Regions from separate parts of the Agromyces sp. GQ35 genome, predicted to be linked through region 3. Evidence: predicted binding sites of a transcription regulator. Region 3 holds the regulator's gene; each other region holds the start of a gene.
What was found. The regulator LexA, encoded in region 3, represses DNA repair genes until DNA is damaged. The targets are predictions, from matches to a motif close to TCGAACANNTGTTCGA.

Region 1: the regulator LexA is predicted to act here: its motif matches at 6,345-6,360, upstream of uvrA (excinuclease ABC subunit UvrA).
Region 2: the regulator LexA is predicted to act here: its motif matches at 2,863-2,878, upstream of AC6CH0_RS03445 (DUF222 domain-containing protein).

The regions. Positions count from the first base shown of each region.
Region 1 is NZ_JCAXEO010000002.1:367,003-376,776, forward strand. It holds gene whiA (DNA-binding protein WhiA) at 1-454, opposite strand, end outside; gene rapZ (RNase adapter RapZ) at 495-1,370, opposite strand; gene uvrC (excinuclease ABC subunit UvrC) at 1,408-3,393, opposite strand; gene uvrA (excinuclease ABC subunit UvrA) at 3,398-6,289, opposite strand; gene uvrB (excinuclease ABC subunit UvrB) at 6,395-8,461, opposite strand; gene coaE (dephospho-CoA kinase) at 8,523-9,137, opposite strand; gene AC6CH0_RS13760 (DUF4126 domain-containing protein) at 9,188-9,774, shown strand, end outside.
Region 2 is NZ_JCAXEO010000001.1:737,653-747,426, reverse strand. It holds gene AC6CH0_RS03455 (DMT family transporter) at 1-469, opposite strand, end outside; gene AC6CH0_RS03450 (TetR/AcrR family transcriptional regulator) at 503-1,093, shown strand; gene AC6CH0_RS03445 (DUF222 domain-containing protein) at 1,000-2,781, opposite strand; gene AC6CH0_RS03440 (hypothetical protein) at 2,921-4,063, opposite strand; gene AC6CH0_RS03435 (MFS transporter) at 4,364-5,581, shown strand; gene AC6CH0_RS03430 (DUF3817 domain-containing protein) at 5,755-6,216, opposite strand; gene AC6CH0_RS03425 (adenine phosphoribosyltransferase) at 6,314-6,847, shown strand; gene AC6CH0_RS03420 (pyridoxamine 5'-phosphate oxidase family protein) at 6,941-7,525, shown strand; gene AC6CH0_RS03415 (hypothetical protein) at 7,651-7,965, shown strand; gene AC6CH0_RS03410 (tetratricopeptide repeat protein) at 7,986-8,513, opposite strand; gene AC6CH0_RS03405 (Fur family transcriptional regulator) at 8,642-9,142, shown strand; gene AC6CH0_RS03400 (catalase) at 9,301-9,774, shown strand, end outside.
Region 3 is NZ_JCAXEO010000003.1:513,672-523,445, reverse strand. It holds gene AC6CH0_RS17580 (dynamin family protein) at 1-450, shown strand, start outside; gene AC6CH0_RS17575 (dynamin family protein) at 447-2,030, shown strand; gene AC6CH0_RS17570 (hypothetical protein) at 1,917-2,567, opposite strand; gene AC6CH0_RS17565 (SseB family protein) at 2,602-3,387, opposite strand; gene priA (bifunctional 1-(5-phosphoribosyl)-5-((5-phosphoribosylamino)methylideneamino)imidazole-4-carboxamide isomerase/phosphoribosylanthranilate isomerase PriA) at 3,488-4,234, opposite strand; gene hisH (imidazole glycerol phosphate synthase subunit HisH) at 4,336-4,974, opposite strand; gene hisB (imidazoleglycerol-phosphate dehydratase HisB) at 4,971-5,585, opposite strand; gene AC6CH0_RS17545 (histidinol-phosphate transaminase) at 5,582-6,682, opposite strand; gene AC6CH0_RS17540 (LysM peptidoglycan-binding domain-containing protein) at 6,727-7,110, opposite strand; gene lexA (transcriptional repressor LexA) at 7,380-8,057, shown strand; gene AC6CH0_RS17530 (alpha/beta fold hydrolase) at 8,119-8,886, opposite strand; gene metE (5-methyltetrahydropteroyltriglutamate--homocysteine S-methyltransferase) at 8,973-9,774, opposite strand, start outside.

The DNA.
Region 1 (9,774 bases), on a different contig from region 3:
TGACCTCGAGCGCGGCCGAGCGACCGGGATCCGTCAGGCTCCCCTTCGCGAGGAATGCACCGCGCCATATCGCGGCGACCTCGTCGCGAGACCCGGTCGTCAGCTTGTTCGGGAGCCCCCGCACCGGGCGACGCCGGGCGTCGAGCAGCCCCGTCTGGCGCGCGAGGGTCTCTCCCCCGTCGAGCACTCGAACGAGATACTGGTTCGTGCGTCGCATTCCCGTCGGCGAGATCACCGACACATCGGGGCGGACCCCGTAGATCTCGCCGAGATCCCGGGTCACGCGTCGCGCGAGGGTCGGCGAGTCGAGCTCGGCCTCGATCGCGATGCGATTCGAGATGATATGCAGTCCCCCGGCGAACCGGAGGATCGACGCGAGCTCAGCGACCCTGACCCCCGTCTTGGACACCTCGACGCGGGCCAGTTCTTCTTTCACGTCCGCGGTCAACGCCACCTCGTCGTCCCATCTCTCATCATGTCTCCCAGGCCGTCGATCACTCGCGGCCGAGATCCCGGTCTTTCACACTCACGACGACTCCCGGCATCGCGGCGATGCGCGTGCTCAGTTCACGAACCAGTGCGACCGAGCGGTGCTTGCCGCCGGTGCATCCGATCGCGATCGTCGCGTGGCGCTTGTTCTCGCGCTGGTAGCCGGCGAGAACGGGTGCGAGAGCCTTGGCGTACGCATCGAGGAACTCGGTCGCACCCGGCTGGCTCAGCACGTACTCCGCAACAGCGGCGTCGTTGCCGGTGAGATGACGAAGCTCGGGAATCCAGAACGGGTTCGGCAGGAATCTCGCGTCGGCGACGAGATCGGCGTCGGAGGGTACGCCGTACTTGAACCCGAAGCTCTGCATCGTGACACGAAGACCGGCGTGCCCGGCCTCGGCGAACGTCTCGGTGACGAGGGTCGCGAGCTGGTGGATGTTGAGATCGGAGGTGTCGACGACGATGTCACTCGCCTCGCGGAGTTCGGCGAGCCGTGTGCGCTCGGCACCGATGCCATCGAGGAGGGTGCCGTTGCCCTGCAGCGGGTGGGGGCGTCGAACCGCCTCGAAACGCCGCACGAGAACGGCGTCTGTGGCGTCGAGGAAGACCACGCGCACATTGACGCCGGCGCGCAACGCCTGGATGATCTCGCGCAGCTCGGAGAAGAAGTCGCCACCGCGGATATCGACGATCGCCGCGATCCGCGGCAAGGAGGTGCCGGCGCGCTCGACGAGCTCCACGAGGGGACGCAGCATCTGCGGGGGAAGATTGTCGACGACGTACCAGCCGAGGTCTTCGAGGGCATTGCCCACGGTGGAGCGCCCCGCCCCGGACATGCCCGTGACGATCAGCATCTCCTGTTGCTCGGAATCAGCGGTCATCGCGTCGAGGCCCCCTTCCGCGTGTCGACACCCCAGCCTACCGGGGCGCGGGGGCGCCGTCGGCGTGCAGCGTGCGATGCACGGTCGCCGCGAGAGCGGGTCCGATGCCCTTCACCTCGGAGATCGACGTCTCGGATGCCGCACGCAGTTGCTTCACGGAACCGAAATGCCGCAACAGCTCCTTGACCCGCGATGGCCCGAGCCCCGGAATCTCGGACAGCACACTGCTGATATCGCGCTTCCGACGCTGCCGCTGATGCGTGATCGCGAACCGGTGAGCTTCGTCGCGCACGCGTTGGAAGAGGAAGAGGGCATCGCTGTTTCGGGGCAGGATCACCGGGAAGTCGCCCTCGGGAGTCCAGATCTCTTCGAGTCGCTTCGCGATGCCGCAGAGGAAGATGCCCTCGACGCCCGATTCCTCGAGGGCGCGCGCCGCCGCGGCGACCTGCGGCTGCCCGCCGTCGACCACGAGCAGGTTCGGCCGGTACGCGAACTTCTTGCGACGCTCGGATGCCGCGGCATCGGCTTGCGCGTCTGCAGACGCGTCAGCCGGCGCCAGCTCCTCCGCCTGACCTGCGCCGGGAGGGACGTTGTCGGGTGCGAGTGGCGAACCCGCCGATTCGGGCGCCTTCAGATACGCGAGCCGGCGGGACAGCACCTGATGGATCGAGTCGGTGTCATCGGTGGAGCTCGGGATCGTGAAGCGTCGGTACTCGTCTTTGCGAGGAAGTCCGTCTTCGAAGACCACCATCGACGCGACGATGTTGGTGCCGCTGAGGTGCGAGACGTCATAGCATTCGATGCGCAGCGGCGCGTCGGCCATGCCGAGCGCCTCTTGGATGTCTTCGAGTGCGCGTGAGCGGGTCGTGAAGTCGGCGCTGCGCCGAGTCTTGTAGAGCATCAACGTCTGCTTCGCGTTCTGCGTCGCGGTCGCCAGCAGCGCCGCCTTGTCGCCGCGCTGGGCCGCACGGAGGCGAACCTTGCGAGCCGCGATCGTGCCGAGCCAGGTCTCGAGCGCTGCGGCATCTTCCGGCAGTTCGGGCACGACGACCTCGGCGGGCGGCACGGCGCCGTCTCCGTACGCGTTCTGCACGACCGAGTCCACGAGCTCGCCGAGCGGTACGTCGAGCTCTTTGTCGACGGTCCACGAACGAACGCCGCGGATGCGGCCGCCTCGCACGATGAAGAGCTGCACGGCCGCGGCGAGCTCGTCGTCATCGATGCCGAACACATCGATGTCGACGTTCTCACTCAGCACGACCGCGCTCTTCTCGAAGAACGAGGTCGCCGCCTGGAGCCGGTCGCGCAATCGCGCTGCCGACTCGTAGTCCTGCACTGCCGCGGCCGCACGCATGCGCTGGTTCAGTTCGCCGATGATGCGGCGGTCTTGGTTCTGCATGAACGAGACGAATCGATCGACGTTCTCGCGATGCTCTTCGATGCTCACCAACCCGGAGCACGGGCCGAAGCAGCGCCCGATCTGCCCGGCGAAGCACGGCTTGCCACTGGCGATCGCACGCCGGTAGTCGGAGTCTTTGCAGGTGCGGATCGGAAACAGCTTGAGCAGGATCTCGAGCGTCTCATTGACCGCCCACACCTTCGGATACGGCCCGAAGTACCGCGCGCCGCGGATGTTCCGGTTGCGGGTGACGACGGCACGAGGAGCCTCGTCGGCCAGAGTCACGGCGAGATAGGGGTAGGACTTGTCGTCTTTGAACTGCACGTTGAACGGCGGATCGAACTCGTTGATCAATGTGAACTCGAGCTGGAGCGCCTCGACCTCGTTCGCGACGACGGTCCACTCGACGGAGGCGGCCGTCGTCACCATGCGGCGAGTGCGCTCATGCAGCGTGCGGAGCGGCGCGAAGTAGTTCGACAGTCGCGCACGCAGGTTCTTCGCCTTGCCGACGTAGAGCACGCGGCGGTCCGCGTCTCGGAACCGATAGACGCCGGGGCTCGTGGGAATCTCGCCCTTCTTCGGGCGATAGGGAACGCCCTGGGTACTCGACGGTGCGGTGTTCATCGCCTCAGCTGGCGACCGCTGCTCGCACCGATGCCGAGTCGAGGATCTCACGCAGGAAGTAGCCCGTGTGACTCTCGGGAACGGCGGCGACGTGCTCGGGCGTGCCGACCGCCACGATCTGCCCACCACCGGATCCGCCCTCCGGCCCCAGGTCGATGATCCAGTCGGCCGACTTGATGACGTCGAGGCTGTGCTCGATGACGATGACGGTGTTGCCCTTGTCGACGAGCTTGCCGAGTACCTTGAGCAGCTTCTGCACGTCTTCGAAGTGCAGTCCCGTGGTGGGCTCGTCGAGCACGTAGACGCTTCGTCCGTTGGAGCGACGCTGCAGCTCCGTCGCGAGCTTGACGCGTTGCGCCTCACCGCCCGAGAGGGTGGTCGCACTCTGGCCGAGATGCACGTAGCCGAGGCCGACGTCGACGAGTGTCTTCAGGTACCGGTGGATCGCCGAGATCGGCTCGAAGAAGTCGGCGGCCTCGCTGATCGGCATCTCGAGCACTTCGGCGATGTTCTTGCCCTTGTAGTGCACCTGCAGGGTTTCGCGGTTGTACCGCTTGCCGCCGCAGACCTCGCACGCGACGTAGACGTCGGGCAGGAAGTTCATCTCGATCTTGATCGTGCCGTCGCCTGAGCACGCCTCGCAGCGCCCGCCCTTGACGTTGAAGCTGAAGCGACCCGGCAGGTAGCCGCGGGCCTTCGACTCGTTCGTCTCGGAGAAGAGCGTGCGAATACGATCGAAGACGCCGGTGTAGGTGGCGGGATTCGATCGCGGCGTGCGACCGATCGGTGCCTGGTCGACATGCACGACCTTGTCGAGCTGGTCGAGCCCGATGACTCGGCGATGCTTGCCGGGAACCTTGCGGGCTCCGTTGAGCCGGTTCGCGAGCACCCGGTAGAGGATGTCGTTGACCAGCGAGGACTTGCCGGAACCGCTCACCCCGGTGACCGCAGTGAGCACCCCCAGCGGGAATTCGACATCGACCCCGCGGAGATTGTTGGCTTCGGCGCCCTGCACACCGATCATCCGCTCCGCATCGATCGCGCGCCGCTGCTCGGGAACCGCGATCTCTTTCCGCCCCGAGAGGTAGTCGCCGGTCAGGGACCGCGTGTTCTTGACGAGGTCGGCGTAGCTCCCGGAGTGCACGACCGTGCCGCCGTTCACGCCGGCGCCGGGCCCGATGTCGACGATCCAGTCGGCAGTGCGAATGGTGTCTTCGTCGTGCTCGACGACGATCAGCGTGTTGCCGAGGTCGCGAAGCGCGATGAGCGTGTCGATGAGTCGCCGGTTGTCGCGTTGATGGAGACCGATGCTCGGCTCGTCGAGCACGTAGAGCACACCCGTGAGACCAGAGCCGATCTGCGTCGCGAGCCTGATGCGCTGGGCTTCGCCTCCGGACAGCGTCGCCGCCGCCCGTGAGAGGTCGAGGTAACTGAGGCCGACGCGGATGAGGAAGTCGAGACGCAGCTTGATCTCGCGCAGCACCTGGGCGGCGATCGCCTGCTCACGGCCGGTGAGTTCGAGGCGGTCCATGAACGACCGCGCGTCGGTGAGGCTGAGCAATCCCACATCGGCGATGCTCGCGTCGTGGATGAGCACCGAGAGCACCTCGGGCTTCAGCCGCTTGCCGTCGCAAACAGGACACGGCACTTCACGCAGGTACTCGGCCCAGCGCGCGCGCTGCACATCGGTCTCGGCCTGCAGGTACTGCCGCTCGATGTAGGGCACCACTCCCTCGAACCCCGAGGTATAGCTCATCTCACGGCCGTAGCGATTGCGCCACTTCACCTTGACCTCGAAGTTGTCGCCGCGCAGCACCGCTTGGCGCGCGATGTCGTCGAGCTCCTCCCACGGGGTGTCGAGCGAGAAGCCGAGATCGCGAGCGAGACCGCCGAGCAGCTTCTCGTAGTAGTTGTAGAGACTCTTGCCCTGCGAGGTCCACGGCAGGATGACGCCGTCGGTGATGCTCAGGCTCTGGTCGCCGAGCAGCAGCGCGTCGTCGACCGACATGCGGGTGCCGAGGCCTGAGCACTCGAGGCAGGCACCGAACGGCGCGTTGAACGAGAAGGTGCGCGGCTCGATCTCGGTGAGCTGGATCGGGTGCTGGTTCGGGCACGAGAGCTTCTCGGAGAACGTCGCCCACGCGACAGGGCCGGTCTCGTCGATGTAGTTGATCTGCACGAGGCCGTCGGTCAGACGCAATGCCGTCTCGAGAGAGTCGGTGAGTCGGCCAAGGAGGTCGGGACCGGCTACGAGCCGGTCGATGACGACCGAGATGTCGTGCTTGACCTGCTTCTTGAGCAGGGGCGGGTCGTCGAGACGGATGACGTCGCCATCGACGACTGCGCGCGTATAGCCCTGCGCAGCCAGATCTCGGAAGAGGTCGACGAACTCGCCCTTCTTCTTCGAGATCACGGGGCTCACCACCTGGTACCGAGTGCCTTCCGCCAGCTCCATGAGCTGATCGGCGATCTGCTGCACGGTCTGTCGCTGGATGCGCTCGCCGCACACCGGACAGTGCGGCACGCCGATGCGGGCCCAGAGCAGACGCATGTAGTCGTAGATCTCGGTGATCGTACCGACCGTGGAGCGGGGGTTGCGATTCGTCGACTTCTGGTCGATCGAGACCGCAGGGCTGAGGCCCTCGATGAAGTCGACGTCGGGACGATCGACCTGGCCCAGGAACTGCCGCGCATACGCCGACAGCGATTCGACGTATCGTCGCTGGCCTTCGGCGAAGATCGTGTCGAAGGCGAGTGAGGACTTGCCCGAGCCCGAGAGGCCGGTGAACACCACCATCGCGTCGCGCGGAATCTCGACGTCGACGTTCTTCAGGTTGTGAACGCGGGCACCCCGGACGCTCAGGTGCGAATGGGCATCGAGACGTGAAACTGGCACCCTTCGAGTGTAGAGAGCACCACTGACACGGATGCCTCGAGAGCACACGCTCTGAGCGAACATATGTTCGAACGCAGCGTCCGGCGGGGCGCACAGCCCCGGATCTCAGCCCAGGTGGCCGGCCTTCTCCATCTGGCGGAGCTCGCGCTTCAGGTCTGAGACCTCGTCGCGCAAACGGGCAGCGAGCTCGAACTTCAGCTCCCCTGCCGCCACGAGCATCTGGTCGTTGAGATCGCGGATGAGGTCTTCGAGATCGTTGGCGCCGGCCGCCGCGATGCCCTCTCGACGGAGGTTCGGCACCGGCGCCTTCTTCTTGGCGTCGCGACCGGCGAGCAGGGCTGCCGTGTCGGCCTCTTCGCGTGCGAGCACGTCGGTGATGTCGGCGATGCGCTTGCGGAGCGGTTGCGGGTCGATGCCGTTCACGCGGTTGTACTCGATCTGACGATCGCGACGCCTCGTCGTCTCGTCGATCGCCGACTTCATCGAGTCCGTCAGCACGTCGGCGTACATGTGCACCTCGCCCGAGACGTTTCGAGCGGCGCGACCGATGGTCTGGATGAGCGAGGTCGATGAGCGGAGGAAGCCCTCTTTATCGGCGTCGAGGATTGCGACGAGCGACACCTCGGGCAGGTCGAGCCCCTCACGGAGGAGGTTGATGCCGACGAGCACGTCGTAGACGCCCGCCCTGAGTTCGGTCAGCAGTTCGACACGTCGAAGCGTGTCGACGTCTGAGTGGAGATAGCGCACGCGCACGCCCGCCTCGGTGAGGAAGTCGGTCAGCTCTTCAGCCATCTTCTTCGTGAGCGTGGTGACGAGCACCCGTTCGTCGCGCTGCGCCCGGGCGCGAATCTCTTCGAGCAGGTCGTCGATCTGCCCCTTGGAGGGTTTCACCACGATCTGCGGATCGACGAGACCAGTCGGACGGATGATCTGCTCGACCACGCCGTCGGCGATGCCCATCTCATATCGACCGGGAGTCGCCGAGAGATAGACGGTCTGCCCGACACGCTCTTTGAACTCGTTCCACTTCAGCGGCCGGTTATCGAGCGCGCTCGGGAGCCGGAAGCCGTGTTCGACGAGGGTGCGCTTGCGTGCGGAGTCGCCCTCGTACATCGCGCCGATCTGGGGCACGGTGACATGCGACTCGTCGATCACCACGAGGAAGTCGTCGGCGAAGTAGTCGAGGAGGCAGTGCGGCGCCTCGCCGGGCTGCCGACCGTCGATGTGCCGCGAGTAGTTCTCGATGCCCGAGCAGAAGCCGATCTGCTCCATCATCTCGAGGTCGAACGTGGTGCGCATGCGCAGGCGCTGCGCCTCGAGGAGCTTGCCCTCGCGCTCGAGCTCGGCGAGTCGTTCTTCGAGCTCGATGCGGATCGTACCGATGGCGCGTTGCATCACATCGGTGCTCGCGACGTAGTGCGACCCCGGGAAGACCGGCACCGAGTCGAGCTTGGCGACGACCTGCCCCGTGAGCGGATGCAGGCTGTAGAGCGCCTCGATCTCATCACCGAACATCTCGATGCGGATCGCCAGTTCTTCGTAGATCGGAATGATCTCGATCGTGTCGCCGCGAACCCGGAAGTTGCCCCGCGAGAAGTCGACGTCGTTGCGCTGGTACTGCATCGAGACGAACTTGCGGATGAGCCAGTCGCGGTCGACTCGCTGGCCGACCTGCAGCGGCATCATCGCGCCCAAGTACTCTTCGGGGGTGCCGAGACCGTAGATGCACGACACGGACGAGACGACCACGACGTCGCGGCGGCTGAGCAGCGAATTGGTGGTCGAGTGCCGCAAGCGCTCGACCTCTGCGTTGACCGAGGAGTCCTTCTCGATGAAGGTGTCGGTCTGCGGGACGTACGCCTCGGGCTGGTAGTAGTCGTAGTACGAGACGAAATACTCGACCGCGTTGTTGGGCATGAGTTCGCGGAACTCGTTGGCGAGCTGTGCGGCGAGCGTCTTGTTGTGCGCGAGCACCAGTGTGGGCCGCTGCACCTGCTCGATGAGCCACGCGGTGGTCGCCGACTTGCCGGTGCCCGTCGCACCGAGCAGCACGACATCGGTCTCACCGGCGTTGATGCGCCCCGCGAGTTCGGCGATCGCCGCGGGCTGATCGCCGCTCGGCGTGTACTCGCTGATGACCTCGAAGGGGCGAACGGAACGGGTGGCCTGCATGATCTCCAGTCTAGGAGCGCCCACCGACACCACGCCCGGAAGCGGACTCCTGGCCCGTGCGCTACGCCCGAGTGCGGCGTTCGTCGACGATGCGGTGCCAGAGCGCATCGGTCTGGCTCATCGTGTGTCCGAGCGTGCCATCGGTGTCGATGACGACATCGGCGATCGCGAGCCGTGCGGTGTTGTCGACCTGTGCGTCGACGCGTGCCTCGGCCTGGAGCGGGTCGAGCCCACGCTGCTCGACGAGACGCTCGACCTGCGTGCGTCTCGGCGCATTGGTCACCACGATCAGGTCGAACGGGTGGTCGACGGATGCTTCGACGAGCAACGGGACGTCGTAGACCACGACGGCGTCGGGGTCGTCCTGCTCCGCCTTCGCGATCAGCCGACCCGAGAGCTCTCGGACGGCGGGGTGCACGATCGCATTCAGCTTCTCGAGCGCCTCCGCATCACCGAAGACGTGTTCGCCGAGCTTCGCCCGGTCGAGCGAACCGTCTCGCCCCAGTACGTCGGAGCCGAATGCTTCGACGATCGCCGCCAGTGCCGGGGTTCCGGGTTCCACCACCCGGCGCGCGAGCTGGTCGGCGTCGATATGCACGGCGCCGTGTTCGTAGAGCCGACGAGCGACGGTGGACTTTCCTGAGGCGATGCCGCCCGTGAGGCCGATCAGATACACGCCACCCACTCTAACCGTGCGACACTCGACGCGACGGCTGAGGAGGCGCCATGCTCGAGTTGCTGACGGGAACCGGACTCGCCCTTGCTGCAGGATTGAACGCCTGGATCCCGCTCATGGTGATCGGCGCACTCGATCGCTTCACCGGGCTCATCGAGTTGCCACCCCAGTGGGCATGGCTCTCGAACGAATGGGTGCTGCTGATCCTCGTGGTGCTGCTCATCGTCGAGTTCATCGCCGACAAAGTGCCGGGACTCGATTCCATGAACGACGTCGTGCAGACCTTCGTGCGTCCGACCGCGGGCGGCCTCGCGTTCGGTTCGGGCGTCGGCGCCACGACCGCGGCGGTCACCGACCCCGAGTCCTTCTTCAGCTCGCAGCAATGGGTGCCGATCGCCGTCGGCGTGGTGCTCGCGCTCCTCGTGCATCTCGCGAAATCGATGGCGCGTCCGGTGATCAACGGCATGACCGCGGGCGTCGGCGCGCCGGTCGCCAGCGTGGCCGAGGACGCCGGCTCATTCGCCCTCGCATTCGCCGCCATCCTCGCGCCGGTGCTGGTGGTGCTCGGCATCATCGTGATCGTGGTGCTCGTGATCATCGTCGTGCGCCGACGCCGTGCGCGGCGCACGCGACACCC
Region 2 (9,774 bases), on a different contig from region 3:
CCGGCGCGTCTGCCGAGCTCGCCTGCGAGAGGACGACGAGTGCGACGCCGACGGCGCCGACCACGAGCCCCGCCCACTGCGCACCGCGGACGCGAATGCCGAGCAACGGGCCGACGAGGGTCGCCACGACCAGCGGCTGCACCGCGTCGACGAGGGCGGTCGTGCCGGACGCGACGCCGAGCGCGACAGCGCCGTAGACCGGCACGACGTAGCCGACCTGAGTGCACAGGCCGATCAGCACGTGTCTGGTGAGCGTCCGTCGGGTCGCCGTTCGCGCGTGACCGGTTGCGATCACGACGAACACGAGCCCGACGGCGAGGGGCACGAATCGCCACAACAGCAGTGTGAGCACCGGGGTGTCGACCGTGCCGACCTTCGCCGCGATGAAGCCTGAGCTCCAGCACAGCACGAACGCGACGGCTGCCGTCGTCAGGAGAAGCCAGCGGGGTATACCGATCGGTATAGTCATGCGAACGAGTATACAGATCGGTATAATCGAGACATGGCCTTCGCGCAGATCGATGCCCCCGTCATTCCCGAGCTCACACCCGGCGCTCGCCGGGTGCTGACTGCAGCCGGGCAGCTCTTCTACGATCGCGGCATCCACGTCGTCGGCGTGGATGCGATCGCCGAGTCTGCCGGCGTCACCAAGAAAACGCTCTACGACCGGTTCGGATCGAAAGACGCGCTCGTGCTCGTCTATCTGCAGGAGCGCGACGCGCGCTGGCGCGAGCATCTCGACGCGACGATCGACGCCGTACCCGCGCCCGGCGTCGACCGGGTGCTCGCCGTCTTCGACGCCGCGATCTCGTGGTCTGATGAGAACAGCCCGAAGGGATGCAGCGCCATCAATGCGCGGGCGGAGATGCCGCGTTCGGATGGCGACGTGCTGGCCGAGGTGACCCGCCAGAAACGCTGGCTGCTCGACGTGTTCGCGGCGCTCTGCCGCGAGGCGGGCGTCGATCGGCCCGACGAGACGGCCCAGGCGCTGATGCTGCTCTACGAGGGCGCGATCGTCACCGTCGGCATGGCGACGTTCTCTCGGCCGTTCGAGACCGCCCGCTCGATCGCACGCACGTTCCTGAGCTCCTGAGTTCTTGGGTTCTTGGGTTCTTGGGTTCTTGGGTTCTGGGTCTGAGTTCCGGAGCTCCTGAACTCCTGAGCCTCGGCCGCCGACGCCCGACCCCTGAGTCTTGACCTCTGGCCTCTGGCCTCTGACCTCCGACGCCCGAGCCCTGACCCCCGCGCCTGGCGTTCACTGCGCCTCAGTGCTGGTGCGGCGCAGCAGTCACCGTGCCGCTCTCTGCGACCGCCGCTGAAAGTGTGGTTTCGCGGTGTGATGATGGCAGCGCGGGTGCGCCGCTCGGATGCGTCGTGGATCGTCGTTCGACGCGCGCGAGTTGCAGGCGAAGCGAGACGTTGCCGGGTCTTGGGCGCTGCTCTGGGTCGAGGTGCGCGGGCGGCACGAACCAGCTGCGCCTGTCGCGGATGAAGATGTTCCACCCGTCGTCGTGCACCCGGTGATAGTGGAAACTGCACAGCATGATGCCGTTCGACAGATCGGTGCGGCCGCGGTGGCGACCCCACCATGCGATGTGGTGGGCCTGTGCGTGAGACGGAGGGCGCTGGCATGAAGGCCACGCGCACCCGCCGTCGCGTTCGACGAGCGCGATCTTCTGCGCAGGGGAGAACAGCCTTGGCCGCTCGGCCGAGGTCGAGCTTCGCGCTTCCGTTGCGCATGAGCAACGGGGCGATCCCGGCGGATTCGGCGAACTCTCGAGCCGTCGCGACGGACACGGGCTGATCGACACCGTCGATGGTCGCGTGGCCGTGACCGCCGACGAGCGCTTCGACATCGACGCGGGCCACGACGGTCACCGCGCGAAGTGCCGGCGGCGCGCCGGTGCTCGAGAGTGAGAACCTCGCGATGTCGGCCAGTGCGTCGGCATTCATCTGCGCGAACGTGCGTTGCTCGCGGAGGATCGCGTCGGAGCCGGCGGATCCGTTGCGGCCGACCCCTGGCTCCTCGCTCGGGCCGCGATCTCCGAAGGAGCGCTTTGCGTCGCGCGCGCGATGCAGCTCGGCGCCGACGAGTGCCTCGATCGCGAGCTTGATCGGCGAGCCGTTCGCGGGGTCGAATGCGCCCTTGAGATTGATCATGCCGGCGGCGTCTTGCCAGACCGAAAGACCCCGACGGGCTCGCAGCTCATCTTCACGCGGCTTCACGCCGTCGGGATCGAGGTGCGCCTCGAGCTGCTTGATCAGCCGCACGAGACCGTCGAGGCCGACGAGCGGCGCCCGGTCGACGAGCAGTTGCTCGGAGGCGTCGAGCTCGTCGCGCGCGACGCTCGGCGGGAGGTGATCGAGGAAGCGGCGGATCACGTCGGCGGCGGCGACACCGAGCGTGCCGGCGTCGAGCGCTTCGGCCACGTGCGGGTGCCGAGGCGGCAGCGTTTCGCCGGTGAACGATGCGCGACGACTCGTCGCCTGGCCGACGGCGACGAGCCGAGCAGCGTCGGTGTAGCGGCCGCCGGTGGTCTGCGCGATCAGCCTCTCGGGCGATGCGAAACCGTGCTTTCGAGCCAGGTCGTCGGCATCGCCGACGCCACGCGAGCGCTCGGCGATGCCTGCCGCGCATCTCGCCTGCAGCGCCTCGACTCGGCGACCCAATCGAGCCAGCGCCTCGCTTGCTCGCACCAGCCCGTCATCGCTCATCGAGCGGATGTCGGCCTCTGCGTCACTCGATGCACCGAGCAGAGCCCCGGCCCACTCCTGCAGCACCGAGTTGCACGCAACCTCGAGCTCGAGGAGAGCTGTTGCGGCTCGGGCATGCCTCGATTCTAGCGAGAATCAGACACGAAATCGAACAAAGGTTCGAATGTGGAGTACACGGATACAACTCTTCCGGGTGGCGCGCCGCTCAGAGCAGCGGCGGCCACTCGTCAGCGGCGAATGGCCCTGACGGGCCGCAGCAGGGATCGTAACCGCCCATCGCGTCGATCAGTTCGAACGCGTCGCCCCACCACCATGGGCTTCGTGCGTCGAGCTGAACTTCACCGGTCTCGGAGAACACCCCGATCTCGACCGTGAGGCCGTTGTCGTCGGTCGCCGCGAAGCCCGCCCCTTCTTCGGCATCCCACCCGGTCTCTTCCTCGATGTCCCAGCCGAGACCCCGCAGGCCCTCCTCGAGCGCAGCGAGGTCGACTTCGGAGCCGGCCGTGTCGTGGGAGAAGTCCATCTCGAAGCGATAGCAATCAGCTCCGGCGAGGTCGCAGGCGTCTTCGTCGTCGCCCATCCCGCCAGGGCCGTCACGCCATCCGCTGTCGGCGATCAGTGCGCGAACACGTGAGAGGTCCTGCTGAAAGGCTTCGTACCTCTCCTCGACGCGGTCCGCCTGTGCCCGGATCGGCGTGGTCTGCACCGCGGCGACCGTATCGCCAGCGGTGTCGGTCTGCAATGACGCTTGGGCAAGGCTCATCGATGCGCCCGCGACGAAGACGATCGGAAGGCCGACCGCGGCGATCTTCGCCCCGACCCGCCAACGATGATGCGGCTCTGCTGCGACGGGCGACACCACCGCGAGAACGAGCGCGGCGAATCCCGACATGAGGATCATGAACCCCGCCACCGTGATCATCGGCAGCACGAGCCAGCGCGGAAGCCGATCGATCCCGAGGCCGGGGCCGAGCAGGGCGAAGACGACCCCGACCAGGGCCGGCCCGAACCATCCCCACCAGTGCACGAACAGCAGCCAGGTGATCGCGCCCGGCGTGCGCACTGCACCCCGCTTGCGCAGGACGAATCGCGGGAGCGCGCCGAGCAGCCCGATGCCCACGAAGGCGATCACCGTGATCGGAGGAAGCAGCAACGCGATCGGCGTCCAGCCGCTGCCATAGCCCACTGCGAAGAACAGGATCGGAAGCAGCCAGTTGAACCACGGCCAGGCCGACCACGAGAACTTCTGCAGCGCGAACTCGGCGTCGGGGTGGCGCGGGCGCTGCGACATCGGACCGTCCTGCAGCGTCGGCGTCTCCGGATCGGCGTGGCGAACCGGATCGTTCATGGCGTCTCCTGGGCGGTTGAACAGTAGTTCCGATGAGCGCATGAGGCGGAACCGCGGGCGTGCGCCCCATCAGTATGAAGCAGTGAGGCGGCGCAACCCCCCGCCACCCCCTGATGCGCTTCCCACCGCCCGTGACCCGCCCCGCGACCCGCCACGCGGCATCCGTTCACGGTAGACTCGACCTCGGTCGTCGCATTCTCGGCGGCCCTGGGCGCGCACATCAGCGCGCAGTCGACCCGCCGTAGCGCTCGCGGAGCCCCGCCCCGCGCCCGCGGGGAACGCCCTTCTTCAGGTATCCCAATGACGCCGTCCACTCCCGTCGATTCCACGTCCTCCACCCCCGCCGTCGCGCGACCCTTCCCATGGCTGGGGCTCATCGTGCTCGCCGCGGCCGTGTTCCTCTCGGTCACGATCGAGATGATCCCGACCGGCCTACTGCCCGACATGAGCCGCGAGCTCGAGGTCGGCGAGCCGCTCATCGGCTTGCTCGTCACCGTCTTCGCCGCGACCGTCGTCGTGCTCACGGTGCCGCTCGCGAGCCTCACCAAGCGCGTGCCCCGGCGCACCCTCATCGTGATCTCGCTCGCGGTGCTCGCCGTCAGCTGCGTGCTCACCGCCGTCGCACCGAACTACGGCACGGTGCTCGCGACCCGCATCCTCGGCGGAGCGGCGCACGGCCTCTTCTGGTCGGTCGTCGGCGCCTACGCGGGCCACCTCGTTCCGAAGGAGCAGCTCGCCCGCGCCGTGTCGATCAGCGTCGCCGGCGGATCACTCGCCTTCGTGCTCGGCGTGCCGCTCGGCACGGCACTCGGCCATGCCTTCGGCTGGCGGTTCGCCTTCGCCGGCATCGGCGTGATCACGTTGCTCGGCGCGCTGCTCGTCTGGCGGTTCCTGCCGCCGGTTCGGCATCACGGCGGAGAGGCGGATGCTGCGCCGCTTCGCCTGCGCGGCGATGCCACGTTCGTGCCGGTGCTCGTCGTGTGCCTGGTCACCGCCGTCACGATGGTGGGCATGTACACCTTCTACACGTACATCGCGCCGTACATCACGGATGTCATGGGTCTGCCGGCGAGCGCCATCAGCTCGATGCTGCTCGCCTACGGCATCGCGGGCGCGGCCGGACTGATCCTCGCCGGCACGGTGCTCGGTCGGCGGCCGACCATCGGACTCCTCGTCGCGCTCGTCGCGACCGGGGTCGGCGTCGCCGGGCTCGCCCTCTTCCCGGACGTGCCGGGCGTGGGCATCGCGAGCTTCCTGCTGTGGGGTGTCGCGTTCGGCGCGTTGCCGCCGATGCTCAACACCCGGTTGCTGCACTCGGCGTCGGCCCGCATCCGCGACGCTGCGGCATCCTTCTACACGACCGCGTTCAACACCGGAATCGGTGGCGGGGCGCTGCTCGGCGCGGTGCTCTACAGCGTGATCGGCCTCAATGGCCTGCCGTGGGTCTTCGTGGCGCTGCTCGTCTGCTCGACGACGGCACTCATCTGGGCCGCGCTCGTCAACCGCACCCGGCGCTGATCGCCCACCCTGTTCTGCCCAGGGCCCGGTGACGGCAGTTCCTGCGGGTCGATCGGAGGGCGCACCCGCAAGAACTGTCCTCGCATCGGCACCGGGGTGCGGCGCGGCAGAGCACAGCGCGGCGCGGCGCGTGTGCACCCACGATGAGCGGATGCCGCGGCATCCGCTGCCCGTCAGGCCTCGCGACCCCCGGGCGGGCCGATCACGAGCAGCCCAGTGAAGACGACTGCGATGCCGACGATCGCGACCGCGATCAGCAGCACCGGGCGGGCGAGGAACCAGCGCAACACCCCGTTGATCCAGTTCGAGTCGGCGGGATGGTCGGTCTTCTCGCGGCGCCAGTCGCCCTCGAGGTGGCCCTTGCGCACGAGCCACAGCTCGAACGGGATGGTCGCGTAGGGCACGATCGCGGTGAGCACGGCGAAGGCGATGCGGCCGACGTTCCAGCGCTGGTTGACGCCGACGATCACGGAGGCGAGGGCGTAGGAGAGGAACACGAACCCGTGGATCGAGCCGCCGACCAGCACCGCCCACTCCACGCCCGCGGCGTACTTCAGGATCATCGCGACGATCAGGATCGTCCAGGTGACGGCCTCGGCGAGGGCCAGGCCGCGGTACAGGCGTTTCGGTGACACGGATGCTCCAGGGGTCGGGTGCTCCCATCCTCGCAGCCGCCGCTGGACGCTCGCATCGAACGAAGGATTGACCGCGAGTGCAGGGTAGCCTTGGCCGGTGTCCGAGCAGTCAGCACGCGAGCTCGTCTCGAGCCTCATCGCGTCGATCCCCGATTTCCCAGAACCCGGCGTGACCTTCCGCGACCTGACTCCGGTATTCGCCAGCGGTCCGGCGCTGCACGCCCTCGGCACGTCGCTGAGCGAACCCTTCGCAGGTCGGTTCGACGTGATCGGCGGGGTCGAGGCCCGCGGATTCCTCATCGCGGGCGCCGCCTCGGCGATCAGCGGTGCGGGGGTGCTGACCGTGCGAAAGGCGGGCAAGCTGCCGCGCGCGGTGCTCCGCGAGGACTACGCACTCGAGTACGGCACGGCCGCCCTCGAGGTGCACGAGGGCGAGTTGCCGGCCGGGTCTCGCGTGCTCATCGTCGATGATGTGCTCGCGACCGGTGGCACGGTCGGCGCGGCAGCGCGCCTCGTCGAACGTGCGGGCTGGCAGGTTGCGGGCATCTCGGTGGCGCTCGAGCTCGAGGGGCTGGGAGGGCGCGAGGCGCTCGATGACCGTTACGAGATCTTCTCGCTGCTGCAGTACTGACCGCTCGGCGTGCCGCGGCGCCCAGCGCGGATGCGCCGATGCGCGGATGCGCGGATGCGCGGATGCGCCGATGCGCCGATCTAGTCTGTGATGATGGGCAAACTCTTCGACTCCATCGACGACAACCTGAAGGCGTGGATCGAGGCGCAGCCCATGTGGTTCGTCGCGACCGCCCCGCTCGGCGCCGACGGCCACGTCAATGTCTCTCCCCGTGGGCACGACTCCTTCTCGGTCCTCGACGCGCACCGGGTCGCGTGGGTCGACTACACGGGCAGCGGCGTCGAGACGATCGCCCATCTTCGGGAGAACGGGCGAGTCTGCTTGATGTTCAACTCGTTCGGCAGCCGCCCGCGCATCGTGCGGCTGCACGGTCGGGGTTCGGTCTCTCTCCCGGGCGACGCGGCTTTCGAGGAGATCGTCGCGCGCCACCCCGAGCACCCGAGCACCCGAGCCGTCATCACCGTCGACGTGACCCGGATCAGCGACTCGTGCGGCTGGGGCGTCCCCGTCATGGAGATGACGGGCGAGCGAGATCTTCTCCGACTGCAGGCTGAGAAGAAGGGTGTCGAGGGCATGGCGGAGTACCGCGTCGAGAAGAACACGCAGAGCATCGACGGCCTGCCCGGGCTCTCAGCCGGGAGCGAGAGCGATCGCGATCTCCTCGTCGTGCCGCGCTGAGCGAAGCGACGACCCGGTGGTGCAGCGGATGTCGCGGCGCTCGCCGCCCGAACGTCCCGCAGATCTCTTGGTAGGTTGACGCCCACGAGCAGCGTGCCGTTGATTCGGCCGAGTGAGGAGATCCGATGTCGGACAAGATGCCGAAGTACACGCTGCGGTGGGGCATCGCGCTCGCGCTCGCCGGTGGCGTGCTGGCGGCGTTCGTGCAGCCGGTTCTCTACTCGAGCGCGTGGCTCACTACCGAACCCGGCGGAACCTTCCTGTACCTCGGCCTGCTCGTTCTCGATCTGCTGAACACGCTCGTGATCCCGCTGGGTACCGCGCTCATCGCCGCATCCCTCGTGATGTTCTACCTCCGCGGACGCTCCCGGCCGGCGGAAGCCGAGCGGCCGAAGCGCTGGGTGCTGCCCGACCCACTCGATCGTCGCCCCGAGCGCTGACCGCTGCCCCGAGCCTCCGCTCAGGCCTGCGAGCGCTCCCGGTCGAGCCCCAGCAGGTACTCCGCATTGCCGCGGAGCGCTGCCTCGTACCGCAGCACGTCGGGCGTGCGCACCTCGTCGGCGGCGAACGCCAGCAATGATCCGACGGCGGCGTCGCTGCGTCCGGCGGCGTGCAGGCCGAGCGCGTGGAAGATCCGCACCGAGGGTGAGTCGGGGTACTCGGCGAGTGCCCGGTCGAGTGCCGCCATCGACTCGTCGAATCGCCCGAGGATCCGCAGCGTACTGCCGTACTGCAGCAGGCAGCGTCGCAGGGCGTCACCCGCGAGCCCGGCGGCCATCGCCTGCTCGTAGTAGCCGACTGCGGTCTGCTCCTCGCCCGCGGTGTCGTAGGAGCCCCCGACGTCGTAGAGCACGTTCGGGTTGCCGGGGTGCTGCTCGAGCACCGCGAGGAACGCGTCGATCGTCGGCTGCATGTTCGCGCGGTCGCGGCGGTCGAAGATCTCGCGCAGCGTCGCGTCGAGCTCGGGGTTCGATGGGGCGTCGGTCATCGTCCCATCATGCAGGAGCCGGAGGCGACGCGCCGGTGCGGTCGGCTGCAGCGACCGCCCTGCATCCGTCGCGCAAGAATGCCGCCGGATTGTCTTGACACAGTCAAGACAACCGATAGGGTCGACTCATGACCTCGACCGCCGCCGCCGCCGACGAACGCGTGCGGGTCGCCGATCGCCTGCGTGGCGCCGGTCTCAAGGTCACCGACTCGCGCATTGCGGTGTACGACGCGTTCCGCCCCGGTGAGCACCTCGACGCCGATGCGGTGCACACCCGCGTCGCGCGGGTGCTGCCGAGCACCTCGCGCCAGGCCGTGTACGGCGTGCTCGGCGCGCTGTCGCAGGCCGGGCTGCTGCGCAAGATCGAGCCGGCCGGCTCAGCCGCCCTGTACGAGACCCGCACGGGTGACAATCACCACCACCTCGTGTGCATGATCTGCAGCACCGTCTTCGACGTGGGGTGCGTCGTCGGCGAGGCCGCCTGCCTCACGCCGAGCGAGACGCACGGCTTCCGCATCGCGACCGCGGAGGTCACCTTCTGGGGCGTGTGTCCCGACTGCGGCACCGGCACCGGCACCGCGACCACCGGCATCGCGAACGCCGCGTTGACCCGACCCGACCCGACCTGAACCGATCCGCTCGCCGACCGGCACGACTCGTGCACGCACAGTTCGCGCCGGCATCCTCGGCCTATCAAGAACTCGGGTGCCGCCCTACCGGTGCCCCGTCGACCCTCGGGTCGACGATCCCAGAGAAGAAACACAGACAGACAGAGAGAGAAGGACGCATGTCCGAACCCATCACGCCACCCACCACGACGCAGACCGGAGCCCCGGTCGCGAGCGACGCCCACTCCCTCACGATCGGCGCCGACGGCGCGACGGTGCTGCACGACCGCTACCTGGTCGAGAAGCTCGCGCAGTTCAACCGGGAACGCATTCCCGAGCGCATCGTGCACGCGAAGGGTGGCGGCGCGTTCGGTCGCTTCGAGGTGACGGCGGATGTCTCGGCGTACACCCGCGCCGCGGTGTTCCAGCCCGGCTCGACCGTCGAGACCCTGCTGCGCTTCTCGAGCGTCGCCGGCGAGCAGGGTTCGCCCGATACCTGGCGCGACGTGCGCGGCTTCTCGGTGAAGTTCTACACGACCGAGGGCAACTACGACATCGTCGGCAACAACACCCCGGTGTTCTTCATTCGCGACGCGATCAAGTTCCCCGACTTCATCCACTCGCAGAAGCGCCTGCCCGGCTCGGGGCTGCGC
Region 3 (9,774 bases):
GCCGCCGGTGCCGTGATCGGGCGAAAGGCGTACAAGGACGACGTCGAGGCACGGCTGCTCCGACGGCGCAACGAGGCGAAGGTGCTGGTCCGCCGACAGGTCGACGAGCTCATCTTCCAGGTCGGCAAGCAGCTGCGCGATCGCCTCAGGATCGTGCAGCGCACCACGCGCGACCACTTCACCGCGATCGCGGACGAGCACCACCGGTCGCTGGCGGACTCGGTGCTCGCGGCGCAGAAAGCCGCGACGATGTACGCGACCGAACGCGACAAGCGAGTCACGGCCCTGCGAACGGACCTCGAACGGGTCGACCTCCTCACGAAGCGGGCTCGCGCCATCACGACGGTGGACTCCCGAGCGGCGACGACTGATGGCGCTGCTTCCGCGAAGCAGCCTGCTGCGTCGGCCGACGTGGCGGTGCAACCGGCAGTGCGGACGGCCGCGACGTGACACTCCACGTGCTCGAGGAGACGCGCTCCCTCCTCGACACCGTCATCAGCGAGTACCACGACGACGCCGTCGCGGTCCGGCAATTGCGCGACCACTCCACCCGGCTTCGAGAGCCACTGCGTCTCGCCATCGCGGGAATGGTGAAAGCGGGCAAGTCCACCCTGCTGAACGCGATCATCGGCGAGGAGATCGCGCCCACCGATGCGGGCGAGTGCACGAAGGTGATCACGTGGTACCGGCACGGAACGACCCCCCGCATCACGCTGCGCCTTCGTGCCGGCGACACGCGCACGCTTCCGGTTCGGCGCAATGACGGACGGCTCGTCATCGACCTCGGCGCGACCTCCGTCGAAGAAGTCGAGCGGATCGAGGTGGAATGGCCCTCTGCGCGCCTCGAAGATGTCACGCTCATCGATACACCTGGCATCGCGTCGTTGTCACCGGAGGTCTCTGCGCGATCCGCCGCGTTCCTCACCCCTGAGGGGGCGCCGTCCGAGACGGACGCCATCATCTACCTGATGCGACACCTGCACTCGGCCGACCTCGGCTTCCTCTCCGCCTTCCACGACACGGCGGTCGGCCGGTCCGGCACTGTGAACGCCATGGCAGTGCTCTCGCGAGCCGACGAGATCGGCGCCGGGCGCATCGACGCTCTGCTCTCAGCCCGTGGCATCGCCGAGCGATACCGCACCGACGGCGCACTCCGCTCACTCGCGCTGGATGTCGTCCCCGTCGCCGGGTTGGTCGCCCAGTCGGCGCGAACTCTTCGCCAGCGCGAATACGATGCCCTGCGGCAGATCGCGCGCCTCGGCCGCCAGGCGCGGGAGCGACTCCTCGTCTCGGTCGACCGCTTCGTTCGAGCGGATGCCGATATCGACGTGTCCTCCGACGATCGTGAGCTGCTCCTCGACCGATTCGGCATGTTCGGCATCCGGATGTCATCGGTCATCATCCGCTCAGGGTGCGACGACTCGACGGAGCTGGCTGATGAGCTCTACCGGCGAAGTGGCATGGACGACCTTCTGCGCCTCGTCTCCGATCAGTTCCGGAGCCGATCGGATGCGTTGAAGGCCCGAACCGCCATCGCCGCCGTCAGGGCACTCCTGGAGCGTCGACCGACTCCTCGCTCGCCCGAACTCGTGCGTATCGTCGAACGCCTCGAGGCGAACGCGCACGAGCTGCGCGAACTCGCCCTGCTGTCCGACGCCCGCTCAGCCGGACTCGGCCTCACTCCCCCCGAGGCGGCCGAAGCGGAGCGACTGATCGGCGGATCGGGAACCGCGCCCGCGCGACGCCTGGGTCTGCCCGACGACGCACCCCTCGAAGAGCTGCGCACGGCGGCGACCCGAGCGCTGCATCGCTGGCGCGCGATGGCGGGGAGTCCGCTGCGTGACCGAGCCGCCACCGAGGCGTGCCAAGCGGTGATCCGCTCGTGCGAAGCACTGATGGTGAGTATCGCCCCGGACTCAGCCGAGCGCCGCCAGCTGCGCCTCATCCTTCAGCCGGAACCAGCGATTGGCCTGTGGGACGAGACCGAGCAGCCAGGCGGCGACCGCCAGCACGAGGCCGGCCAGGATTGATAGCTCGATGACGACCGCCCAGTCGCCGATCGCGATGAAGGCCGACGCCACCAGCACCACACCGGCGTGCAGCAGGAGGACGAGGAACTGCAACCACCTGGCTCGCCCGCGGCGGTTGAGGACGAATGCGAGGAGCACCGCTTCGATCGTGATGATCAACGCGAGTCCGACGATGCTCGCCCAGTACACGACGTTGACGAGCGACTCGACCTCACCGGGATCGTATCCGGGTGCCAGCCGGCCGAGCGTCTCGGTGAGCTCCACGATGAGCGTGTCCCGGGACAGGAAGGCGATGAACACAGCGGATCCGCCCAAGACGAAGCTCAGGACCCAGAACGAGCGGGCTACCTTGACCACGCGGGGTATGGGGATCTTGCGCAGTACCGGCGGCTTGGTGTCGTCCGACATCGGCGGTCGCGCCGGCGGCGGCGAGTCGTCTTCGTCCGTGCGCGGTGACGTCGACGGCGCAGCCGCCCCGGGCGGCGCGTCCTGATGCCCGGTGTCGTCCACCGGCGGCTTCGAATCGCCATCCCCCATACCGAGGAATATACGGCAGCAAGTGCCTCGGATGTCAGGCGGAGGCGGTATCCGGCCCGTCCGGCCCGGTCACGAGTCGCACGGTGAGCGAGTCGACGAGCGTTGCGATCGCGTCGTCGGCGGCCCACCTCGCGGCAAGCCGCTGGAGAACGACGTCGAGCTCAGCGCGTGTCAGGCCCCCGACGAGCGTCAGTCGAACGACGAGCTCGGGCCCCGCCAGACGGGCATCGGGATCGCCGGCGAGCAGCCTCACTTCGAGCACCGCGAGTTCGCGCTCGATCGAGCGCCGGAACGCGGCGTCGACGTCGGGAGATTCGAAGGGCGGCCGCCATTCGAGCGACTGCGCAACCGCCCAGACGGCCGGCCGTCGCAGCACGAACTCGCTCGGCGAGCCCGGGTCGAGCACGACGAGATCGGTGCCGTCGTCGGCCGCGGCCAATGCCACCCGCACACCGTCGGCCGGTACCGGCCGAGCGAGCGGGTTCCAGCGGGACATCGCCTGCACCGATACGAACACCGGAAGCACCTTTCGCCCGTCTGGACCCTGCACGGTCACGATCGAGAGCTCCTGGCTCTTGTCGACCGCGAGACCGTGAGCGCCGACCTCGGTTCCACCGTCGCCGAGTTCGGCGAGCAACGGGATCAGCAGCCGAGCGCGGGCGAATTCTGCGACGACGGCCGCCTGCCCACCGTCACCCGAACGGAACGCGGTCAGTGCCGCAGCGAGTGCTTCAGGTGCGCGCCCGTCGTCGGCCGCATGGGTGTTCGATTGGAAGGATCGGCCGGCCCACGGCACGCCTGCCGAATCCGTCGCATGCATCGGACCGGCCGATGTGGCGTCGCGCGCGCCGGGTTCGGAGCCCGATGCCGCGACGGATGCCGCGGCATCCGTCACTCCGCGACCCGGCTCGGTGCCGGGGTCACTGGGAAGCGACATCCAGTGCCTCGACCAGCGTGAACGCGCCGGCGTAGAGCGCCTTGCCCACGATCGTGCCCTCGAGGCCGAGTGGCACGAGTTCGCGCAACGCGACGATGTCATCGAGGCTCGAAATGCCGCCAGAGGCGACGACCGGACGGTGAGTGCGGTCCATCACCTGACGGAGGAGGTCGAGATTCGGTCCCTGCAGGGTTCCGTCTTTCGTGACGTCGGTCACGACGTAGCGGGCGGCACCCGCCTCTTCGAGGCGGTCCATGACCTGCCAGAGATCTCCGCCGTCCTGGGTCCACCCGCGTGCAGCGAGGGTCGTGCCGCGCACATCGAGTCCGACGGCGATCGCCTCGCCGTACTGGGCGATCACCGAGGCTGCCCACTCGGGGTTCTCGAGGGCCGCCGTGCCGAGGTTGATGCGCTTGGCGCCGATCTCGAGCGCGTGCTCGAGCGACTCGTCATCACGGATGCCTCCGGAGAGTTCGACGTTGACTCCGCGCACCTGACGGATGACCTTCTTGAGCACACCCGCGTTCGAACCGCGACCGAACGCGGCGTCGAGGTCGACGAGGTGGATCCACTCCGCGCCCTGGTCAGCCCAATCGACCGCCGCGTCGACGGGGTCGCCGTAGCTCGTCTCGGTGCCGGCCTCGCCCTTCGTCAGGCGCACGGCCTTGCCGCCGGCGACATCCACTGCCGGCAGCAGCACGAGGCGGGGGGTCTTGTTGAATTCACTCATTCACTGTCCTAGTCATCGCGGGCGCGCCTTGCGAGTCGGCACAGTCACAGCATCCTAGTCCGACCTGCGTCCGACCGGGATTCACGTGACGTGCCGACGCCTCACTCGAGGGTGCCGAGCCAGTTGGCGAGGAGCCGGATGCCGGCGTCCGACGACTTCTCTGGATGGAACTGCGTCGCCGAGAGCGGACCGTTCTCGACCGCAGCGAGGAATCGACCACCGTGCTCGGCCCAGGTCAGCGCGGGCGAGGGGAACGGCGGCATCACGTCGAGCAGCCACTGCTGCGCGGCGAAGGAGTGCACGAAGTAGAAGCGCTCCTCTTCGATGCCGGCGAACAGGGCAGAGCCTTCGCCCGGCTCGACCGTATTCCAGCCCATGTGCGGCAATACCGGCGCCGGCAGCTCGGTCACCGTTCCCGGCCATTCGCCGAGACCCTCGGTGTCGACACCGCGCTCGACGCCACGCTCGAACAACACCTGCATTCCCACGCAGATGCCGAGCACCGCCCGCCCGCCCGCGAGACGGCGATCGATGATCTCTTCGCCGCGCACCGAACGCAACTGGTCCATCACCGCCTTGAACGCGCCGACTCCGGGAACGACGAGGCCGTCGGCCTCGAGCGCTGCTGCGCGATCGGCCGTGACGGTGACCTCGGCACCCGCCCGCTCGAGCGCCTTCGCGGCCGAGTGCACGTTGCCCGAGCCGTAGTCGAGCACGACGACCTGCCGGCTGCGACTCACAGGGCACCCTTCGTCGACGGGACGCCGGACACCAGCGGATCCAACGACTTGGCCTGACGGAAGGCGCGCGCGAACGCCTTGAACTCGGCCTCGGCGATGTGGTGCGGGTCACGGCCGCCGAGCACGGTCACGTGCACGGTGAGACCCGCGTTGAACGCGATCGCCTCGAACACGTGCCGCACCATGGAACCGGTGAAGTGGCCGCCGATGAGGTGGTACTCGAACCCCGCGGGCTCACCCGTGTGCACGAGGAACGGACGCCCCGAGATGTCGACGACGGCCTGGGCCAGCGCCTCGTCGAGCGGCACCACGGCATCGCCGTATCGGGAGATGCCGCGCTTGTCGCCGAGCGCCTGCCTGATGGCCTGGCCGAGCACGATGCCGACGTCCTCCACCGTGTGGTGCACGTCGATCTCGATGTCGCCGCGCGCACGCACGGTGAGGTCGGTGAGCGAGTGCTTCGCGAACGCCGTCAGCAGGTGGTCGTAGAAGGGCACGCTCGTCTCGATGTCACTGACGCCGGTGCCGTCGAGGTCGATCGAGAGGTCGATGCTGGATTCGCTCGTCTCACGCTGGACCCTTGCGGTGCGCGATGCGCTCGATGCGGTCATGACCTCATCTTATTCGGGGCGTTCGGGGCCCAGACCGCGATCGCCTCGAGGAAGGCCGTGGTCTCCGCCTCGGTGCCCGCCGTCACCCGCAGGTGACCAGGGATGCCGATCTCGCGGATCAGGATGCCTCGCGCCAGCAGGTGCTCGAACACCGCTCGCGGGTCGTCGACGCCACCGAAGAGCACGAAGTTGGAACCGCTGCGGTAGGGGTGGAAACCGAGGCGCGACAGCTCGGCCGAGATCCGATCGCGCTGGTCTCGAATCTCGGCGACCATCGCGAGCATCTCGCCCGAGTGCGCGAGGGCGCCGAGGGCCGCCGCCTGCGTCAGTGCCGAGAGGTGGTAGGGCAGCCGCACCAGGCGCAGCGCGTCGACCGCGGCGGGATCGCCGGCCAGGTAACCGACGCGCGCACCGGCGAAGGCGAAGGCCTTGCTCATGGTGCGCGAAATGAGCAGACGCGGCCGGCCGCTCAGCAGGGTCAGGGCGCTCGGCGTGCCAGGCTCGGCGAACTCGAAGTAGGCCTCGTCGACCACGACGATGCCGCGCGCAGCGTCGGCGACCGCCTCGATCGTCTCGATCGAGAGCGGCGTACCCGTCGGATTGTTCGGCGCGCAGAGCAGCACGATATCGGGATCGTGCTCGTGCACTGCCGCGACCGCAGTGGCGGGACTCAGCTCGAACTCGTCGTCTCGATGCGCGGTGACCCACTCGGTGCCGGTGCCGGCGGCGAGCAGGCCGTACATCGAATACGTGGGATCGAAGCCGAGCACCGTTCGTCCCGGACCTCCATAGGCCTGCAGCACGTGTTGGAGCACCTCGTTCGACCCATTCGCAGCCCAGATCTGCGCCGGCTCGAGACCATGCCCAAGATACTCGGCGAGAGCATCGCGGAGCTCACTGAATTCGCGATCGGGATACCGGTTGAGCGTGAGGATGGCCGCGGCGACGCGGGCGACGATGTCGTGCGCGACGGCCTCGGGAATCGGATGCGTGTTCTCGTTGACGTTCAACGCGACCGGGACGGTCTTTTGCGGGGCACCGTATGGCGCACGACCGCGAAGGTCGTCGCGAATGGGGAGGTCTTCGAGACTCGTCACGAATCCATGCTAACGACGCACAGCGACGTGATTTCAGACTGTCGTCACGGAACGACCGGCAACGCGAGGCGCTGGCCAGGCTCGACCACCGCGTCGTCGAGACCGTTGAGGCGCATGATCTGGTCGATGACCTCACGCACGTCGGCAGCGGGATCGACCGACTCGGCGATCGCCCACAGGGAATCGCCCTGGCCGACGGTCACGTAGTCGAAGGTGGCGCCCGCAGCGTCGATATCGGCGGCAGCGGCGCCTGCGCCGAGCACGGCGACGAATGCCCAGACCACGAGCGGCACCGAAGCGAGCCCGGTGAAGACCACGCGGCCGCGCCGGGTGAGCCGCAACCGCGTGCGGACAGGAGTAGTCGCGGCGGACTCCGCCTGATGGGCCCCTGCGGGCTGGAAACCGGTCGTAATGGTCACTGCGCTCATGTCACACCTCCTGTAGGAGTCGTATCCGGCCCTCGGCCGGGAGGACCGGATACGAAACTCTGTTCCGAATATATCTTCGAACAATCGACATCGCAAGGACGAAATGCCGGAAACTCCTGTCGCGGATTCTCCGACACACTCGAACGAATGTTTGCCGCACCCGCGTGAGGCGGATACAGTTTCGAATGTCTGGAAGACAGTCGACCAGACACCACCGACATTCGGCCGCGAGACGGCCGTTACGAGGGGCGGAGACGTTGAGCACCGACATCGATGACGTGCAGGCAGTCGGCAGGCCGCGCCGCCGCAAGAGCCTGAGCGCCAAGCAGATCGCGATCCTCGAGATGATCCAGCGCTCCGTTTCGAGCCGCGGCTATCCGCCGAGCATGCGCGAGATCGGCGACGCGGTCGGTCTCTCGTCGCTGTCGAGCGTCACGCATCAGCTCAACCAGCTCGAACTCGCCGGATACCTTCGCCGCGATCCCAACCGTCCTCGCGCACTCGAGGTGCTGATCGAGCTTCCCGGCGTCACTGAGCGCAGCGTCACCTCGTCGGCCCCGACGCCCGTCGGCGACGCGGCGATGGTGCCACTCGTCGGCCGCATCGCCGCCGGCGTACCGATCATGGCCGAGCAGCAGATCGACGAGGTGTTCCCGCTCCCCCGCCAGCTGGTCGGCAAGGGAGAGCTGTTCATTCTCAAGGTCGTCGGCGAGTCGATGATCGACGCCGCGATCTGCGACGGCGACTGGGTCGTGGTGCGCTCGCAGCGCACCGCCGAGAACGGCGAGATCGTCGCGGCGATGCTCGACGGCGAGGCCACGGTCAAGGTGTTCCGCCAGCGCGACGGCCACACCTGGCTGCTCCCCCGCAACAGCGCCTTCGAGCCGATCGTCGGCGACCACGCCGAGGTGCTGGGCAAGGTCGTCGCCGTGCTGCGGGCGGTCTGATCCGTTCGTTCGCGCTGCCCGCGAACGTCACCGCGACATCGACACGACCGGCCGCGAAGGCCTAGCCTGCGGCAGGAGCCGAGCGCAACGGCGCTTCGGCTGCGCCCGGCGCGAGCGCTTGGAGCCACCCGAACACGGCCTCCATGAACCCGGCGTGATCGTCGCGGAACACGGTGTGCCCGGTCCCCGCCACCGTCTCGACGGTCATGCCCTGGCGGCGAAGCTGCCGCGCGACCTTCGCAGTGATGAGCAGGCTCTTCTCCGCCAGCACCACGAGCGTGGGAGCGACCAGGCGGGCGGGCGGCACGAGTCCCCGCGTGTCGGCGAACCCGAGAACGGTGCGCTTGTCCCAGTCGCGAAGTGTCGCGAGTTCGATCTCGACGTCGTCGGCACTCCATTTGGGGTTCATGCGAACGAGTGCTGAGCGACGAGGTCGCGGTGCCATGGCGAAGAACGCCTTGAACGCCCAGCCCTTCACCCCTGTCGGGAACGAGAACGCCGGGTCGATGTAGATCGCGGCACGCGGCGCCAGCCGGTCGGCGACGAGACTCGCCACGAGGCCGCCGAGCGAGTGGCCCATGACGACCTCGGGCGGCCGGTCGAGCAGGGGCGCCAGCGTCTCGACCACGTCGTCGGCCCACCTGGCGGGTGAGTACCGCACCGCGCGCGGGCTGCGTCCATGCCCGGCGAGATCGACGGCGAGCACGCGGAAGCCCCGCGCCTCGAGCTCAGCCGTGACCCGATGCCAGGCGCGCGAGTCCGACATGATGCCGTGGATGAGGATCGCCGTTCGCGAGCCGCCGCCGGATTCGTGGACCGCGAGTTGCATGGGCCGACCGTACGCGCCGCGCCTGTGCGTCAGCCCGGCGGGAGCCGAGCGGATGCCGCGAGCCCGCGACATCCGCTCGCCTCGAGCTATCCGGCGAGCACGGGCGCATCGAGCTGCGCGCGCACGGCGCGCGTCGCCTCGACGATGTGCCGCAGGGACTCGACGGTCTCGTCGTAGCCGCGGGTCTTCAGGCCGCAGTCGGGGTTCACCCAGAGCCGCGACGAGGGAATCGCCGCAGCGGCGCGCTCGAGCAGCGTCTGCACCTCGTCGGTGCTCGGCACGCGGGGAGAGTGGATGTCGTAGACGCCCGGCCCGATTCCGTGGTCGAAGCCGCTCGTCTCGAGATCGTCGACGACCTCCATTCGACTGCGCGCCGCTTCGATCGAGGTCACGTCCGCGTCGAGGTTCTTGATCGCGTCGATCACGACGCCGAACTCCGAGTAGCAGAGGTGCGTGTGCACCTGGGTCGCCGGCTCGGCGCCGCCGGTCGCGAGCCGGAACGAACCGACCGACCAGTCGAGGTAGGCGGGATGGTCGGCGAGCTTCAACGGCAGCAGCTCACGCAGGGCGGGCTCGTCGACCTGGATGACGCGGATGCCGGCCGCTTCGAGGTCGGCGATCTCGTCACGCAATGCGAGCGCCACCTGCCGCGCAGTGTCACCGAGCGGCTGGTCGTCGCGAACGAACGACCACGCGAGAATCGTGACCGGTCCGGTCAGCATGCCCTTCATCGGCTTCTCGGTCAGCGACTGCGCGAATGCCGACCACTCGACGGTCATCGGCTGCGGTCGGGACACGTCGCCCCAGAGGATCGAGGGGCGCGTGCACCGCGAGCCGTACGACTGCACCCAACCGTGCTGCGTGACGGCGAACCCGTCGAGCAGCTCG